DNA from 3 places in the Caldisalinibacter kiritimatiensis genome. Region 2 is predicted to be linked to each of the others. Evidence: riboswitches for the same ligand, from Rfam matches in the RefSeq annotation. Region 2 holds a riboswitch; each other region holds the start of a gene.
The links. A riboswitch is a leader RNA that binds a small molecule or an ion and turns the genes downstream of it on or off. The one in region 2 is predicted to bind cobalamin.
Positions count from the first base shown of each region.

Region 1: it holds a riboswitch for cobalamin, as region 2 does, so the genes downstream of both, cobU (bifunctional adenosylcobinamide kinase/adenosylcobinamide-phosphate guanylyltransferase) here and L21TH_RS05990 (aspartate-alanine antiporter-like transporter) in region 2, are expected to answer to the same signal.
Region 3: it holds a riboswitch for cobalamin, as region 2 does, so the genes downstream of both, L21TH_RS10280 (ABC transporter substrate-binding protein) here and L21TH_RS05990 (aspartate-alanine antiporter-like transporter) in region 2, are expected to answer to the same signal.

Region 1 is NZ_ARZA01000177.1:13-4,873, reverse strand. It holds gene L21TH_RS07850 (hypothetical protein) at 1-26, opposite strand, end outside; gene L21TH_RS07845 (AIR synthase related protein) at 282-1,028, opposite strand; gene L21TH_RS07840 (ECF transporter S component) at 1,041-1,550, opposite strand; gene cobC (alpha-ribazole phosphatase) at 1,570-2,157, opposite strand; gene cobS (adenosylcobinamide-GDP ribazoletransferase) at 2,154-2,891, opposite strand; gene cobU (bifunctional adenosylcobinamide kinase/adenosylcobinamide-phosphate guanylyltransferase) at 2,900-3,460, opposite strand; cobalamin riboswitch at 3,581-3,774, opposite strand; gene L21TH_RS07820 (thioredoxin family protein) at 3,857-4,180, opposite strand; gene L21TH_RS07815 (NifB/NifX family molybdenum-iron cluster-binding protein) at 4,164-4,595, opposite strand.
Region 2 is NZ_ARZA01000125.1:27,217-32,077, reverse strand. It holds gene L21TH_RS06000 (DNA-processing protein DprA) at 1-858, shown strand, start outside; gene L21TH_RS05995 (APC family permease) at 1,206-2,552, shown strand; cobalamin riboswitch at 2,773-2,971, shown strand; gene L21TH_RS05990 (aspartate-alanine antiporter-like transporter) at 3,116-4,348, shown strand; gene L21TH_RS05985 (YitT family protein) at 4,432-4,861, shown strand, end outside.
Region 3 is NZ_ARZA01000227.1:15,264-20,124, forward strand. It holds gene L21TH_RS10275 (lipase family alpha/beta hydrolase) at 1-1,180, shown strand, start outside; cobalamin riboswitch at 1,257-1,441, shown strand; gene L21TH_RS10280 (ABC transporter substrate-binding protein) at 1,595-2,569, shown strand; gene L21TH_RS10285 (FecCD family ABC transporter permease) at 2,578-3,624, shown strand; gene L21TH_RS10290 (ABC transporter ATP-binding protein) at 3,642-4,861, shown strand, end outside.

The sequences.
Region 1 (4,861 bases), on a different contig from region 2:
CGTAAGCTTATTTTTACCTTACTCATTTTATCCCTCCATTCAAATATAAAATTGCAATTCACACTATTATATCTTTTTCTATTTATTATATTCAGTGTAAATATTGTTGTTACACTTGTACTCTTTTACTTAGTTATAAAGTGTACAGCAGAATTAGTACTTGATATTAGACTAGCTTTATATATGCATAAAAATATATACAACATACAAATGCTTAGATGTCCTGTTATTGGAACAAAATAAAAAAGACAGAGAAATAAGTCCCTGTCACTAACTGACATTTACACAAACTTTCCAATTATATTTATAGGTATAGAACATTTCTTTTTCAAGTTATGATAATATTTTTGTTCAACAGTAACTATAGCACAAGTTGCTGGTCCTGCTGATTTGTTTAAATCGAGAGTAATATCTTCATTTATTCCATAAAGTAAATTATTAGTTCTAGCTATTTCGCTTAATTCATATAGTATTCCTTTTGACCCTACTGGTAAAATTTCTTGAATATATGTTTCTTTACATAACTGTAAAAGTACTTCTAATGTCAATGTTTCTTTTTCTTTGTCATGTACTACTTCTTCTCCTACTTTGGGAATACCAACAACTACTGCCAAAGAACCTTTAGTAGTTTTTGGTTGCTTCCATTGTGTTTTATCAATAATACCAACTACTGTTATTCCCATTCCCGTTTGACATACAGGAAAGTTTTCTTCAGTACTACCTGTGATGATAATATCTTCAAAGTATTCAAGAGGCTCAATAGCTCTTTTTATCCCTTCTATTATCTTCTTCCCTGTATTATTCATTTCTACCGATAAGGTATTTACTATAGTTATAGGCCTAGCTTTAATAGCTAAAAGTTCTCTCAATGCTACATTGGTAGTATAATATCCTAACTTTTCTGGAGAAACTTTGACAATATCTTTTTCTTTATTGCCTATTCCACCACTTGAATCACAAGAAATAACTATATATTGATTTTCGTTAATTGAAATAAAAGTCAAGTCCCTAAACTTCTTTACATTCATATACTACACCTTCTAATTAAATCGTTTCTTAAGAAATCCATATACTAAAAACGCTAAAACTACATTGGCTGTAGATGTAATAGTTAATGGTGCTATAATAGCATAAAATAATGACCATCCACTTAATGGAAGTCCTAAAATTTGTGAAATAGGTATAGCTATTAAAGCAGCTACAGCACCATTTAATATTATTGCAACAATAGCGGCTATATAAGTATTAATTTTTCTATACATCCAGCCAAAAACAAATCCAAAGGAAGCCATTTCTAAACCAACTATTAAATGCATTGGTAGCGTTAAGGGAAAACCACTAGTTAAAGCTGTAAGCAAATGTCCAATCCCAGCAACAATTCCACCATAAACAGGCCCTAGTAAAAGTGCAGCAAAATATCCTGGCATTGAATCAAAGGCAATACTTCCTTGCACTTTAATTAATGAGCCTATAAAAGAAAGACCTATTAACATTGCAGAGTATGTAAGCTTTAAGGTACTACTTTTTACATTTAACACATTTGAATTCATATTATCCCTCCATCTGTTTTTAAAAATTTATGAGTTGAGTTAAAACACTATACCCATCTTCATATTCTATTTCAACAAGACACCCTGGAGAAGTTTTAAAATGCCATGTATCTTTAATATCTAATCCCAATAGATATGCAATAATTACTCTCATTACTCCACCGTGGGTAATTAATAAAACTGTCTCTTTCTCTTTAGTTATTATTTCATTAATAAAATTTACAACTCTGTTGTGTAAATCCTGTAAACTCTCTCCACTAGGTATCCTGTAATTTATATAGTTATTAGTCCATTCTTTCCACTCAGTAGAATGTACTTTAACTATTTCATCAAGCATTTTACCATCAAATATTCCAAAATTTATCTCTTTTAATTTCTCTGTTTCATTAACTTTTAATTTATTCCCCTTTGTTATTTCTTTTGAAGTAATTAGTGCTCTTTTAAGAGGACTTGAATATACTTTATCAATCCTTTTATCCTTTAAATATTTTTTTATCCTTTTTATTTGTTTAAAACCTCTTTCGGTAAGAGGAAAATCTGTCCATCCACTATATATACCGTTAACATTAGCCTTTGTTTCTCCATGCCTTACAATAATAAATTTCAAATCATCAACTCCTTAATTAAATAGATGGAAAAAATAAATATTGATTGAGATACTTCAATAATAGCACCGACCGTATCCCCTGTCATACCACCTATTTTGCTTTTTATTTTATTAGTTAAAAGGAGTATAATAATAAAAGTTAGTAAAATCCCTAAAATAAATATATAGTTATTAAAAACAAATAAAGCCACTATTCCAGTAATAACTAAGTTAAAAAAAACTTCTTTAATTTCACAGTTTTCTATAAAGCCTTTTCCCATTCCCCTTTCTTTTCTAGCATAATCACTAATAGAGCATGCAATAACTGCACAGCTTCTACCTATAACCGGCATAATAATAAATGTTTTGTAATCCAAATAATAACTAATAACTAAATTAAAAATTAAAGTAAAAATAATAGCTAGTACACCAAAAGTACCTATCCTACTGTCCTTCATTATTTCAAGAATTCTTTCTTTATCTCTATTACTAAAAAGCCCATCAAAGGAATCCGCAAGTCCATCTATATGAAGTCCTCCTGTTATCCAAAGATAAAATAACCATATAAGTAAAACAGTAATGGGCTTCTTAAGATAAATACTACTAAAGGATATAATCCATAATAAAACACCTATAGTTAAGCCTATTAAAGATACAAAGTTAACACCTTTTATGAAATCCTCTTCTTTATATTCAAAGGGATATTTAATTGGTAATCTAGTGAAAAATGTAAGCATTAACAGTAAACTTTTCATAAGAACCCTCACTTTATCTTCATAGGTATTCCTGAAACAGTGAAATAAACTTCTGAAGCCCTTTGTGCAAGATACTGATTTACTCGTCCTGCTATATCCCTGAATATATTTCCTAGTCTATAAGATGGAACTAATCCCATCCCTACTTCATTGGTCACTAATATCAATCTTTTTCCTTCACTTTTAACAACATTTAATAATTTATCTATTTCATTTAAAATATATTCTTCAACATTATCCACTTCTAACATATTGCAAGTATCAAAGTCTAATCCACTTTCAAGAAGTAAATTTGATACCATAAGCGTAATACAATCTAATAATATTACATCCCACTGCTTAAACCCATCTAAATCCTTAATCTCATCAAACTCCTTATATTTTTCTAATACTTTCCAATCCTTAGGTCTAGATTGCTTATGCTTTAATATTCTATCCTTCATATCTTTATCGCAGGAAATAGCTGTTGCTATATATAACACTCTTTTATTAGATTCTTTTGCCATATTTTCAGCAAATCTGCTCTTGCCACTCCTTGCTCCACCAGTGATTAAAATAATATCTTCCATATTCTCACCTTCTTTTAATTATTTTAATCCTTCAGATTGATAAAATCATAACAAAAACAAAAGACACATAGAGGTAATCTATGCGTCTCAAATTACTACCACATACTTCCCTCCGAAGTATTAGTTACTTACTTTAAGGCAGGTATCCTGACTCGTAGATCATATTACTCTCTTCCCCTTCCCATCTATATAAAAGCTAGATAGTGGTTTATGAAAGATTTCATCCCTACACACAGTAGCGGGGGCTGTAGAGGATTCTCACCTCTTTCCCTCTTAGCTTTCATAATGAAAGAACCTTAAAGCATATTAAGCTGTATTTTATTAGTTCAATTATATTTAATACAAACTTAGATGTCAAACTATTATATTGATGCCAGTTTAACTTATTACTACTAATTATACAAGTTCTCTATACCATCTACTTAATCCTTCTTCTAGTTTATGAAATTGAATAAAACGTGATTCTCTTAATACTTCTTTACCTTCTACAAATAAGATAATAGTAGGAGCTGTAAATACCGTAAATTGGCCTGAAACTTCAGGAGCCTCTTCAATTTTAGTATAACCACTATGTATTTGTGGATAGTCTTCTAAAAGCTTCTCAAGCTTAGGCTTAACGTCTTGACATACACTACATTTATCTGATGAAACATATAATAGGCTTAACGTATTCTTCTGTATAAACTGTTTTATATCATTTAACTCAACAAACTTTTTCATCCAGTTCACTCCTGTTTTTTAAAATAATATGTTGTCTTTCTTCTACTTTATTATACTCTTCTACTATGATATCCAAATGATCTTTTACTAATTTAAGTCCTTCTTCTACATCTTTAGCTCTAATAACTACTGGAACAAATTTTTTCTTTACTCTTGTGATATTTAGTCCAAATTGTCTTGATACTAAGACTTGTACATCATGTTTTTTTAGTATTTGTGATATCCCCTTTGCTTTTTTAGGGTCTCCATGTACTTCATCTTCGTGCTCTTCTTCTTCTGTTGTATTTGTAACCCTCTTAATATACTCCCAACCTTCTTTTGAAACACTGTAAATGTCATAAAAATTAGCATCTCCAAAGTGTCTATTAACAAATTCTTCTCCGTTATCTGTTGCACAAGCTATTATTAAATTCATTATACATCCTCCTATTCTTTAGTTTATTAGCATACGCCACTTTATACTTATACCCTCTATATGTATAATATAAAACCTTTCTTTTGTCAAAATATATTTTCATATTATTCTAAATTTAATGTATATTTATTACATAACTTTGACTGTAATTGTATTTGATGGTAAAATTGTATTATAAGTTTTAACTATTAAAGTAATATGTGTATTTAATTTTATATTTTGTAGATAGTTGCAAAATACAAAATTAAACTTATCCACAGAAAATT
Region 2 (4,861 bases):
TCCATGTTATTATTCAGAGGTTACATAAAAGACAATAATATAAAAATGAACACTTTAGATAATACAGATATTATAGAGGTTTATAGAAATATAAAAAGTATTGATAAACGAATAAAAGTTCCAACAATCGATGAGTTAAAAGTAGCAGATGAGAAATCGAATAAGATTATTGATGACTGTATTAAAAATAAAATTAAAATAACTACTATTGAAGATAAGAATTATCCCAATGAATTTAGAGAGATAGATGCGCCACCAATATTATATTATTCAAGGGGTAATCACAACTTACTATTACATGATAAAAAAATAGCCATTATAGGAACTAGATATCCTACCAATAGAGGAAAAAAGTATGCGTATGACATTGCACAATATTTTACCAACAGAGATTATGTTATAGTCAGCGGACTTGCCAATGGATGTGACACATATGGACATAGAGGCTGTGTAGAAAACAATGGAAAGACAATAGTAACTCTTCCAAGTGATGTATTAAATATATATCCTAAAGAAAATATGCAACTAGCAGAGAAGATAATAGAGAATGATGGTTGCATTATATCGGAATACCCAGTTAAAACACAGATAAAAGGTTATCAGTTTATAGAAAGAGATAGATTACAGGCTGCTCTTTCTAAAGTAGTTATAGTTATTGAAACTGATGTAGATAGTGGGACAATGCATACAGTTAAATTTACAAGGAAATATAAAAAGAGGCTTGCTTGTTTAACCTTTCCGAAGTCATTAGAAAAGTATAAAGTAGTTCAAGGCAATAAAATACTTTTAAAGAATAAAAATGTTATAAAAATATCTAATTTTTCAGATTTAAAAGATATAGAAGAGGTATATGAATAGCTAAGTAGCTCGTACTTTAATGTGAGCTACTATTTTTGTATTATTATTTATCATCATTTACATTTCTTGTACCCAGCACCTAAAAGCTACTTAAGTGGCTTCTTTAGGAAAAAACAGTATTCGTCACATTAAATTGCCATATAATTTAAAAAAAATTAATACATGTCGAAATTTGTTGACTATAAAGGGATTATTAAAATAAAATTAGAGAGTGCATATTTTAAAAAAGATTTAGGTCAGTATGCTGGATATGGGAACGTTTGCCAATGAAAGAGGGGAGGTAATATAAACAAACATTTAATTTACTTAACATTAAAAATACTAAAGAAAAAGAGGTGAATAAAAATATGGAGGCAAAAGTTAAGGTTACAAATGTAAATGCTAAAAATCAAGGAAATTCTCTGAAAAAAGAGATAGGACTATTTGATGCGATAACTGTAGTAGTAGGTGTAGTAATAGGTTCTGGAATTTTTTTTAAAGCATCTTCAGTTTTCAGTAATGCAGGAACTCCTTTATTTGGAATATTAGCATGGATAGCTGGCGGACTTATAACTATGGCATCAGCACTCACGATAGCAGAAATTGCTACTGCTATTCCTAAGACTGGTGGAGTTTTTGTATACCTTAAAGAGTTATATGGTGAGAAATGGGCATTTTTATTTGGTTGGGTACAAACTATGATATATGTACCAGGTGCAGCTGCAGCTCTTGCTATAATTACAGCTACTCAAGCAACATATTTTGTGCCTATGACTGAAATACAGCAAAAGATATTAGCAGTTGTATTATTATTTACAATTATGATAGGTAATGTGCTGTCTACAAAAGTTGGAAGTAAAATACAATCTATTTCAACAGTAGGAAAATTATTACCTATATTTATAATTATTTTCTACGGTTTATTTAAAGGTACAGCTCATAGTATGTCAAGTACAGCAGTGGGTTCAGCTACAGTTACAGGTTTTGGAGCTGCAATACTTGGAACTCTATGGGCATATGACGGTTGGGTAGGAGTAGGAAATATAGCTGGAGAGCTTAAAAATCCTAGAAAAGACTTACCTAAAGCAATTGTAATTGGACTATTAACTATAATTACTGTTTACGTCTTAATTAACCTAGCAATAATAAATGTAATTCCAGTTCAAGAAGTTATAGCATCTCAATCACCTGCATCTGATGCAGCTATTGTATTGTTTGGTAGTACAGGAGCAAGTTTAGTATCAGCAGGTATTTTAATATCAGTTTTCGGAGCTTTAAACGGATATTTATTAACAGGTGTTAGAATTCCATTCGCTATGGCACAGGATGGATTGCTTCCCTTCTCAAAGCAAATAGGTAAAGTAGATGAGAGATTCAATACTCCTCTTAATGCATTCATGTTAGAAGTGTTACTTGCATGTATATATGTATTTACAGGTTCTTTTGAAACGTTGACTACATTAGTAATGTTTGTACTTTGGATTTTCTTTACTATGACAGTTGCTGGTATATTTATATTAAGAACTAAATATAAGCACATCGAAAGACCTTATAAAGTGCCACTTTATCCTATAGTTCCATTGATAGGTATATGTGGAGGAGCATACATCCTAATTAATACTTTATTTACAGATACGACAAATGCACTTATAGGTATAGCGATGACTCTAGTAGGTTTACCTGTTTATATATACATTAAGAAAAAAAGTCAATAAATCAAGTGAAATCCAATGATAAGGTGGGGAAAATTTAAATTCCTCGCCTTATATAATATATTTTAACACATAATTTTTTATTAGAACTATAATAAGTTATGTTATTATATTGGTTGGAAATAAATCACAAACTATTTTAGAAAATTTAAAATGTAAAGAAAAGTTAAAAAACTAAACATTGACTTATCTAGTTAATTAATTTAAAATTTAATTAATAAAACTTAATATGGTGCTTTATGGTATTCTTGATTTAAATTTAAATCAAGAATTTAAAAGGGAAGTTTGGTGAAAATCCAACACGGTCCCGCCACTGTGATGGGGAGTAAATCTATATGTGCCACTGTTTCAAAATAGAAATGGGAAGGTATAGGTTTACTATGACCCTAAGTCAGGAGACCTGCCATAAAGAACAACACCGATATAACTCACGAGGATGGGGAGGTGTTACGGATAAGCGTAGTGACGCTTAATATGCGTTTGTTTTTGTGCTTATTTGTATACAACACCCTTAAGTTCCTCCAAGGGTGTTTTTTGTTTGCTAATTTAAAGGAGGCTTAATAACTATGAATTTTAATTATACTCAATTTATTACTAATCCATTTGTACTGATTTTTTTATCAGTTATTTCAGGATTAATTATTGGAAGGATAAAGATAAAAAATTTTAAACTAGGGAATTCAGGAGGATTATTTACAGGCTTATTTATAGGATGGGTTGTTTATAAAAAATATATTCTTCCTTATGAACATACTGAAAATGTACCTTTATATGTTAAAAAAATATTATTAAATGGGATGATACCAAGAGAGTTATTCCTTTTTACATTGATATGCTTTATAGCATCAGTTGGGTTACTAGCGTCTAAAGACATCGGTAAAGTTATAAAGAAATATGGATTAAAATTTGTTTTACTTGGATTTATTATTACTTTTACTGGTGCAGCAACTTGCTATATAATGAGTAGGTTTGGTGGAGATACAAACATTTATGCCATTGCAGGAACATATGTAGGTGCTTTAACGAGTTCTCCAGGCTTAGCAGCAGCACTTGAATCAGTATCTAGTTTTGGAAAGGAAACAGAGGCAATGGTTGGACTTGGTTATGCAGTAGGCTATATTCCAGGGGTTAGTGTAGTGATTTTTGCTATGAGGATTTTCCCCATGATTTTTAATATTGATATAGAAAAAGAAAAAGAGTTTTTTAAGCAGATAATGAAAAACGATGAAGAACAGTCAATTTCAGAATATAATCGTTTTGATGTATTATCATTTATTTTAGTGTGTTTAGTTGGTTTTCTAATAGGACAAATTGAAGTTTATATGGGAAATACAATTGGTTACTTTAGTTTAGGATCTACAGGTGGTGTGCTAATATCAGCTTTAATTCTAGGACATATTGGAGAGATTGGCTTTATGAACTTTAGAATGAGTCCTAAAACTCTAGGTGCTATAAGAGAGCTAACCCTTTCAATATTTCTTGCTATTGTGGGATTGAGATATGGATACTCGACTATAACCTCCATAAAAGGCGAAGGAGTTTATTTATTAATAATTGCACTTACATGTGCTAATGTATCAATATTAATAGGATTTGCAATAGGCAGATATTTATTTAAAATAAATTGGATTATGCTTGCAGGTGTTCTTTGTGGAGGAATGACTAGTACACCTGGATTAGGAGCGGCAATTGATTCAGTAAATAGCGATGATGTAGCTGCAGGATATGCTGCTACCTATCCATTTGCATTATTTGGAATGATTATCTTTATTCTATTTTTACTGAGGTTATCTGTTTAAATTTAATATAAAGCATTATTTAATTTGACATGTACATTATAAAGGAGCTGTAAGAGGAAAAAATTCAAACGGAGGGGGTTAATTTGAAAAAACTTATAAAAGACTACATTATTATAACTTTGGGGGTTGTTATAGTAGCGTTAGGACTTTCATTTTTTTTAGTACCTGCAGATTTAGCAGTTGGAGGGGTAACAGGACTTGCAATGGTTATTAATAATGTTTTTCCTCAAATACCTATTGGAGCGTTTATGTTTATTCTAAATTTAATACTATTTATTGTAGGTTTTATTTTAATAGGCTTTCAATTTGGAGCTAAGACAATATATGCTAGCTTTGCATTGTCAGGAGCTATATGGTCAATAGAAGGTATAGTACATATTCAGGAACCTTTAGTAAATGATATGTTTTTGAATTTAACCTTTGGGATACTTATTCAGGGAATAGGAATGGCAATAGTTTTTTATCAAAATGCATCAACTGGTGGAACTGATATTGTAGCTAAGATATTAAATA
Region 3 (4,861 bases), on a different contig from region 2:
TAGACCTATCATGGATAATTTTAAGTATATGGGCTATGAGGAAAATAAGAACCTATTTGTTGCATATTATGATTGGACTAAACCTAATTTATATAGTGCTAAAAAATATTTAATACCTGTGATAAAAAAAGCTAAAGAAATAACAGGAGCGAGAAAAGTTGATATAGTTTGTCACAGCATGGGAGGAATTGTTGCTAGAGCTTATGTCCAAAGTAACTTTTATGCATACGATGTAGATAAATTGGTAATGTTAGGAACACCAAATAGTGGCTCAGTTGAAGCGTACTATTTTTGGGCAGGAGGACATTTACCTAATGAAAATTTAAGAGGTAATTTTTTTTACAGGCTAATAAGGGAAAGTTTTCTGTGGATTTTTAAGATTATATATAAGAAAAGAAATGACTTAGAACTATTAAGAGATTTATTTCCTTCTATACAGGAATTATTACCAACTTCCGATTACGGAGATTATTTGTTTTATCAAATTAAAAATAAACACAAAGAATTTATTCCAATAAGAAACATGAATATAGAAAATAAATTTTTAAATAAATTGAATAGAAACCAAAGAATAATTTATAAAAGAAGAATTAAACTTTATGAAATAGCAGGAGTAGGTGTAGATACTGAAAAATATATATGTGTTCAAAAGCATAACAAATATAGGAAGCTTTGGTCAGATGGTATGCCTTTATATTCTGTAAAAACAAGTGCAGGGGATGGTACTGTTACATTGTATAGTGCAAGTAGTTTATACGGTATCAAGAAATATATATATTCAGACCACGTAGATATGTTAAAGGATTCAAAGGAATTGTTAGCAAATATATTAAACAGGAGAATATTATATAAAGCAAAAGTAGCTAATTGTATACAAACAAAATATTTTTACAGTATCGTAGCAAAAAATGTAAATAACATCACTATTAATAAAGATAATAGAGAAAAGACAATATTAGAGGAAGCTATGAATAAAGACAAAGAAATTAGTATAAAACAAATAGGGCAAAATGATTATTGGATAATTATAAACCTAGCATTTAAGAAAAATATAAATTTAAGTTTTATTCCGATGATAGGAAAAGAAAGTGATATTGTTATATTTTTTAGTAATAGAAATGGTGAAATAAAAAAAATAAAAGAATTTACAACAAGTAATATATACAGTGTAAATTTATAAAATTAAATTAGATTGAATATAAACTATATATTTGTTATGATTTTATTATAATCTGAATTATTTAACAATTTTAGAATTTAATAATATGCTATTAGGTGTTTCGAAAGAAACTTAAAAGGGAAAGTGGTGAAAATCCACTACAGCCCCCGCTACTGTAAGTGAGGATGAAATCAACATATGCCACTGGAACTAAGTTCTGGGAAGGCGTTGAGAGTAATATGATTCACAAGTCAGTAGACCTGCCTGGTAGCTTAAATAACCTTCGGAGGGGAGGAATGTATATGAAGAGAATTAGACCCACCCTATACATAAGGCTAGGGTTTTTTTGTTACAAAGCAAATTATTAAATAACCTAATTGACTAACCACTAGAAGACGATATTATAATCAATCGACAAAAATGGGAGGTATAAAGATGAATACTAAGTCAAAGAAAGTTTTAGCATTATTAATGGTACTTATTTTAGGGACAACTCTCTTATCAGGTTGTATAAGAGCTAAAGAAGAATATATAGAAAATGAAAAAGATGAACAGAGTTCAGAGGTAGAAACTACGGATAGCCCTTATCCAATGGAAGTAGAAGATGATTTCGGTAACAAAGTAACAATTGATAAAAAACCTGAAAGAATAATTTCCTTAGCACCAAGTCATACAGAAATACTTTTTAAATTAGGATTAAGTGATTCAATAGTAGGAGTTACAAGTATATGTGATTATCCAAAAGAAGCTAAGACAAAAGAAATTGTTGGAGATTCAATGACAGTTGACGTGGAAAAAGTAATAGCATTAGAGCCTGATTTAGTATTACATTATGGTTCTGACAAAGAAAAAGAGTATATACAAAGACTTAGAGATGCAGAAATAAATGTATTAAGTTATCAACCAGAATCAATACAAGAAGTTATAGATTTAATTATTGAAATTGGTAGGATTACTCAAACACAAGTAGCAGCTACAAAAACTACTGTGGATATGATGAGTAAGATGGATTATATAGTACATACTGTAGAAGAAGTAGACAAACCTAAAGTATTTTATGAAGTATGGCATGACCCATTAATGACAGCTGGACCTGGTTCCTTTATAGATGAACTTATAACTTTAGCAGGTGGTGAAAATATAGCAAAGGATGCACAAGGGCTATATCCACAATTTGAATTAGAACAGTTAATAGAAAGAAATCCTGATGTGTATATATCCTCTGATAATGGAGGTCAAACAACAAAAGAGTCTATTATGTCAAGGGAAGGTTATGAAACATTAAGTGCAGTAAAGAACGATAGAGTTTATATATTAGATGCAAATATTATTTCAAGACCTGGACCTAGAATAGTTGATGGACTAGAGATGATAGCTAAAGCAATACATCCTGAATTATTTAAAAAGTAGGGGTTAATATGGAAATAAATAGACGACAAAGATGGAGTATCACTATAATAATATTGGTCGCATTGTTATTCTTTAGCATAGCTTTATTTTCAACTATAGGAAGTGCAGATATTAGTATTTTAGAAACATTAAAAATTGTAGGGTCAAGAATTCCTGTAGTGAAAGATACGATTGATTTAAAAGGAATACCTGATTCACATTTGACCATAATACTTAAAGTTAGGATACCAAGGATTTTACTTGGAGTATTAGTAGGAGCAGCTCTGTCAAGTGTCGGAGCTGCTTTTCAAGGAATATTTAAAAATCCAATGGCAGACCCTTATGTTATCGGTATATCATCAGGGGCAGCCCTTGGTGCTGCTATAGCTATAATAATTAAAAGTAAACTTTCTTTACTAGGGTTTTCTAGCGTTTCTATGGGAGCTTATATTGGAGCTATAGTATCAACATTTTTAGTATTTTTTATTTCAAGGGTAAAAAATAGAGTTCCAGTAACAACTTTATTGTTATCGGGAATAGCAGTAGGACAGTTTTTAACAGCAATAATGTCTTTTTTAATGGTTATTTACAGTAAAGATTTAACTAAGATAATATATTGGACACTAGGAAGTTTTGCAGGTAAGAGCTGGAATCAATTAATACCAGTTGCGTTGCCTATAATGATTTCTATAGTTGTTCTTAATTTTTTTGCTCGAGATTTAAATGTAATGCTCACAGGAGAAGAATCAGCTAAAAATATGGGAATTGAAGTTGAAAAAGTTAAGGTAATCATACTTTTCATTTGTGCTTTTACAACAGCAATGGCAGTGTCGGTCAGTGGTATTATAGGTTTCGTGGGATTAATAATACCCCATATAGTAAGGTTAATAGTTGGACCTGACCATAGAATATTAATACCTGCATCAGCACTAGTTGGAGGTATTTTTATGACATATGCCGATACTATAGCAAGAACTATAATATCACCTATTGAGATACCTGTGGGAATAATAACAGCATTATTTGGAGGACCATTTTTCATATATTTATTAAGAAAAAAGAAAAGGACTAGTTAATTTCAGGAGTTGAAAACATGGCAGAAACTATTAAGATAGAATCTTTAGATTTTGGTTATGGAGATAAATTAATACTTAAAGGTATAAATTTAGATATAGAGAAAGGTGATTTTGTAAGTATTATAGGACCTAATGGCTCGGGAAAATCAACATTACTAAAAAATATTACTTCAATACTAAAGCCTAACAGTGGTTCTGTAAAGATAGATGGGGTAGATGTGAAGAATTACAGACCTAAAGAATTAGCTAAGAAATTAGGTTTTGTTCCACAAGATACTAATATTGCATATGACTTTACTGTGTTTGATGTAGTGTTAATGGGCCGAAGTCCTTATTTGGGAAGATTTGAAAGAGAAAAACAAATAGATTATGAGATTACCACTAATGCATTAAAAGCAACTGATACTATTGGTTTTAGTGATAAAAGTATAAAAGAGATAAGTGGAGGAGAAAGACAGCGAGTAATAATTGCAAGAGCTTTAGCACAGCAGCCTGAAATACTCTTATTAGATGAACCAACGTCGCATTTAGATATAAATCATCAGATGGAGATTCTATATCTGCTACAGAAACTAAATAAAGAACAAAATATGACTATGGTAGTGGTGCTTCATGATATAGATTTAGCTGCGAGATTTAGCAATAAAATTGTATTATTAAAGGAAGGACAGATACTTAGTATTGGAACTCCTAATGAAGTTATAACAAAGGAAAATATGGAAGAAGCGTATAAAATTAAAATGGTTATAAACGAAAATCCATTTTCAAATAGTTTATTTGTTACACCGTTACCTCCAAAAAAAGATACAGTAGAAAAGAAAGAAAAAATACACGTAATATGTGGTGGAGGGTCAGGTGGAGATATAATCAGTAAATTAGATATGAATGGTTACAAAGTAAGTATGGGTGTTATAAACATAGGTGATTCAGATTGGGAATTAGGTAAGAGGTTATCATTAAAAATGATAGAAGAAATGCCCTTTTCTCCAATAAGTAAAAAAGCTTATGAAAAAAATACTAAAGTTGTAAAAGATGCTGATATTTTAGTATTAGCTAGTGTTCCTTATGGGAGAGGTAATATGCAAAATTTAGAGCTAGCATTTGAAGAATTACAATCAGGAAAAAAAGTATATTTAGTAGATAATTATAGTCAATATGATGAATATGACTATGTAGATGGAAAAGCAAAGGAATTAATAGTTATGATGAAAGAAAGAGGATTAAAGGTTGTAAAGTC